2 regions of the Streptomyces sp. NPDC017202 genome follow, and region 1 is predicted to be linked to the other one. Evidence: riboswitches for the same ligand, from Rfam matches in the RefSeq annotation. Region 1 holds a riboswitch; the other holds the start of a gene.
What was found. A riboswitch is a leader RNA that binds a small molecule or an ion and turns the genes downstream of it on or off. The one in region 1 is predicted to bind S-adenosylmethionine.
Positions count from the first base shown of each region.

Region 2: it holds a riboswitch for S-adenosylmethionine, as region 1 does, so the genes downstream of both, ACH4N1_RS18960 (amino acid ABC transporter permease) here and thrC (threonine synthase) in region 1, are expected to answer to the same signal.

Region 1 is NZ_JBIRNP010000004.1:424,573-426,767, reverse strand. It holds gene ACH4N1_RS11970 (glucosyl-3-phosphoglycerate synthase) at 1-833, opposite strand, end outside; SAM riboswitch class I at 1,003-1,173, shown strand; gene thrC (threonine synthase) at 1,192-2,195, shown strand, end outside.
Region 2 is NZ_JBIRNP010000009.1:41,211-43,405, forward strand. It holds gene ACH4N1_RS18955 (glutathione S-transferase C-terminal domain-containing protein) at 13-903, shown strand; SAM riboswitch class IV at 942-1,050, shown strand; gene ACH4N1_RS18960 (amino acid ABC transporter permease) at 1,375-2,195, shown strand, end outside.

The DNA.
Region 1 (2,195 bases):
CGGGCCAGCCGGAGCTGCGCGGTGCGGTAGATCGCCGCCGCCATCCTGCCGAGCGCCTGCCCGTCCTGGTGGCGGTGCTTGCGGACGCCGACGTCGACCTGGGCGAGGGCGTCCAGGCCGACCAGGTGCAGGGCGTCGACGAGCATGCCCAGCTCCACGCCGTAGCCGACGGGGAACGGGAGCTGTTCCAGCAGGCTCCGGCGGGCCGCGTACTCGCCGCCGAGCGGCTGCACGAAGCCGGCCAGCTGCGGCCAGTGCATGTTGAGCAGGGGGCGGGCCATGAGTTCGGTGACCCGGCCGCCCTGGCCCGCGGTCCTGCCGGAGGCGGGCGAATCCGGCTCGGTGCCCAGCGGGCGGTCGTACATCGCCTTGACCAGGTCCACGCCGGGGTCGGTGAGCAGCGGGCCCACGATCCCCGAGACGAAGTCGGAGGAGAACTCCTTGAGGTCGGCGTCGACGAAGCAGACGATGTCCCCGGTCGTCACGAGCAGCGACCGCCACAGCACCTCGCCCTTGCCGGGCACGGCCGGTATCCGGGGCAGGATCTCGTCCCGGTGGACGACGCGCGCCCCGGCCGCCGCGGCGACCCGCGACGTGCGGTCGGTGGAGCCCGAGTCGACGACGACGATCTCGTCGACGAGGGGGACCTGCCGCATCAGGTCGTGGCGGATGACCGCGACGATGTCACCGACCGTCTCCTCCTCGTTCAGGGCGGGCAGCACCACGGACACCGACTGGCCCGAGGCGCGCTTCGCGGCCAGGACGCGGTGCAGCGGGCGGTCGGTCACGGACCAGGAGCGGGTGGCCAGCCAGGCTTCAGCTTCTTTCAGCACGGTCTGCGGCTCCTCACTGTCGTGATCACACGCGGTGCACGTGGGGTGACCGTGTGATCCATCTCGCGGTTCGGACGTCTGTCTCAACTGTCCTGGCCTTCGGTTACAGTCTTGAACAACGCGGATGACCATCGCATGTCCGAGGTGGCCGCTGTTCACAACTTCATACCGCTCATCCAGAGGGGCAGAGGGACACGGCCCGATGAAGCCCCGGCAACCCTCCAGCCGCGCGCGCCGCCAGGCGTGACCGCCCACGCGTCACGTCGATGTGGTGAGGCTCCCGGCTAGGGAAGGTGCCAAATCCGTCTCACGGCGAGATGCGTCGTGAGGAAGATGAGGAGAAAGGGCCTCGCCTCACATGGCTGCGCAGACAGTTGCAAGCACCACGAACTCCGTCGATCTCGGTCCCGCCGCGGCGCTCTCCTGCCGCGAGTGCGGACACCGCGTGCCCCTCGGCCCGGTCTTCGCCTGCGAGGAGTGTTTCGGCCCGCTCGAGATCGCGTACGACTTCTCGTCCTACGAGACCGAGGAGCTCCGCAAGCGCATCGAGGCGGGCCCCGCGAACATCTGGCGCTACGCGCCGCTGCTGCCCGTCCCGGCCGACGTGGCGGACAAGCCGAACATCAACCCCGGCTGGACCAAGCTCGTCCAGGCCGACAACCTGGCCCGCGAGCTGGGCGTCGACGCCGGCAAGCTGTTCGTCAAGGACGACTCCGGCAACCCGACGCACTCCTTCAAGGACCGCGTCGTCGCCCAGGCCATCGAGGCCGCCCGCGCCTTCGGCTTCACCACCCTGTCCTGCTCCTCCACGGGCAACCTGGCCGGTGCCGTCGGCGCCGCCGCCGCCCGCGCCGGTTTCCGCTCCTGCGTGTTCATCCCGCACGACCTGGAGCAGGGCAAGGTCGTCATGGCCGCGATCTACGGCGGCGAACTCGTCGGCATCGAGGGCAACTACGACGACGTGAACCGCTTCTGCTCCGAACTGATCGGCGACCCGGCCGGCGAGGGCTGGGGCTTCGTCAACGTCAACCTGCGGCCGTACTACGCCGAGGGCTCCAAGACGCTGGCGTACGAGATCTGCGAGCAGCTCGGCTGGCGGCTCCCCGACCAGCTCGTCGTGCCGATCGCCTCCGGCTCGCAGCTCACGAAGATCGACAAGGGGCTGCAGGAGCTGATCAAGCTCGGCCTCGTCGAGGACCGGCCGTACAAGATCTTCGGTGCGCAGGCCGAGGGCTGCTCGCCGGTGTCCGTCGCCTACAAGGCGGGTCACGACGTGGTCCGGCCGCAGAAGCCGGACACCATCGCCAAGTCCCTCGCCATCGGCAACCCGGCGGACGGGCCCTACGTCCTGGACATCGCGCG
Region 2 (2,195 bases), on a different contig from region 1:
TCGGGGAGAGTCATGACCGTCACCACGCCGGCCGCCCACGTTTCCGTCCGGCACACGCCCGCCTTCCGCGGCCGCATCGGCAGGGACGCGCGCAGCGGCCACTACGCCGTTCCCGGCCGCTACCGGCTCCATCTGTCGACCGCGTGTCCAGACGGCCTGCGCATCGCCGTCACCCACACCCTGCTCGGCCTGGACACGGTCTGCCCGGTGACCTTCCTGCCCGCCGTCCCCGACTGTCCGGAGGGCGGCCACTCTGCCCTGCGCCCGCTGTACGAGGCGAGCGCGCACCGCTACTCCGGTCCGGCCGCGGCGCCGGTGCTCAGTGACGGCTGGTCCGGGCGGATCGTCAGCACCCACGACCGGGACATCATGCGCGACCTCGCCCACCGCTTCGACACCTGCGGCCCCTCGCTCTACCCGTGCGGCGCGGAGTCGGAGATCGAGGCCGTGGAGCGGATGTGCGTGGAGGGCGTCGAGGGGGCGGCGCAGCGGGCCGGGGCCGTGGGAGGGGAAGCGGCGGAGCGTGACATGGCACTGGCCACGCTGCTGGAGACCCTCGGCGCCCTCGACCGCCGGCTCGACGGCCGCACCTACCTGATCCGCGACGAAGTCACCGCCGCCGACGTCGAGTTGTGGGTCGCACTGGTCCGGCTCGACACCGTGCACCGGCACCATCTCGACGCCGCCGCGGTCCAGCGCGTCGCCGGCCACCCGGCGCTGTGGTCCTACGCCCGCCGTCTGACCGCCCACCCGGCCTTCGGTGCCCATCTCGACCTCGACGGCACGGACCGCCGCCACCACGCCCAGTGCCGGGGACCGGAGGCCGCCGGATCGGCCGTCCGGATCCTCGACCGGGCCGCACACTCGGCCCGTCGGCCGTTCCACCTGGTGGACCGGTGTTGACATACGTTCGGGCCATTGTCTTGACTACGGCCCAGAACGGTCATGAGTGTCAGCGACAAGCCCTGGCTTGCTGACCGGCAACCCTCGCACCGCGGTGGGGTGCCCCAGGTGACGACCCGGCCGATGACACGTCGGTAAGCGCGAGGCCCACAGGGCCGGAACAGTGACGGTGACGCCATGTACGCAGCTCCCAGAACGGCCGCACGCCGTTCCCAGGGCTGCGTACGGACGTACGCGAACGTGCTCGTCGCAAACCGCGCCGTCGATCTGCTCCGCGTCAACAGCGCACTGTGTACCGCACCGGGCCGTGCCCGCTGTCGGGGCTGACACCTCCCCGCAGCCCCCGCACTCCCTGACCGACACCGCCCGCGCGGTGTGCCGTCGCCCTCCCCACCCCCGGTCCTGCGCCGCCGTGTGCGTCCCCGCACGCCGCCGCGCCTGCGGGGTGTGCCCACCCAGCCGGAGCCCACCATGAGCGAACCCCCTGGCGCCACCGTCACCCTCCCCGAGGCGCCCACCGCCACCGAACCGCCCAAGGCCCTCACCGCCCAGCGAGTGCTGCCGTTGCGGCGCCCGGGACGTTGGATCGCCACCGCGGCCGTCCTGATCCTGGTCGCCCAGTTCGTCCACGGACTGGTGACCAACCCCTTCTACCAGTGGGACCGCTGGAGCTACTGGTTCCTGCGGCCGACCATCCTCGACGGCCTCCTCATCACCCTCGAAGTCGCCGCCTACAGTGCGGTGTCGGGTCTGATCGGCGGCATCCTGCTCGCCCTGGCCCGGCTGTCGAGGAGCCCGGTCCTGCGCGCGGTCAGCTGGACCTACGTGTGGGCGTTCCGCTCCATCCCGCTCATCGTCGTACTGATCTTCCTCTACAACTTCAGTGCCCTGTACGAGACGTTGAGCGTCGGCATCCCCTTCGGGCCGGCCTTCTTCTCCTTCGACGAGTCGAAACTCGCCACCGACATGGTCGTCGCCGTCGTCGGCCTCAGCCTCAACGAGGCCGCCTACGCGGCCGAGGTGGTGCGCGGCGGCATCCTCTCCGTCGACCAGGGCCAGCACGAGGCGGCCGCGGCGCTCGGCCTGCCGAAGGGCTACCAGTTCCGCAGAATCGTCTTTCCGCAGGCGCTGCGCTCCATCATCCCGAACTACGTCAACCAGCTCATCGGCCTGATCAAGGGCACCTCACTGGTCTTCTACGTCTCCCTGCTCGACCTGTTCGGCTCCGCGCAGACCATGGGCTCCACCTACCCCGGCGACATCGTGCCGCTGCTGCTGGTCGTCACCGTCTG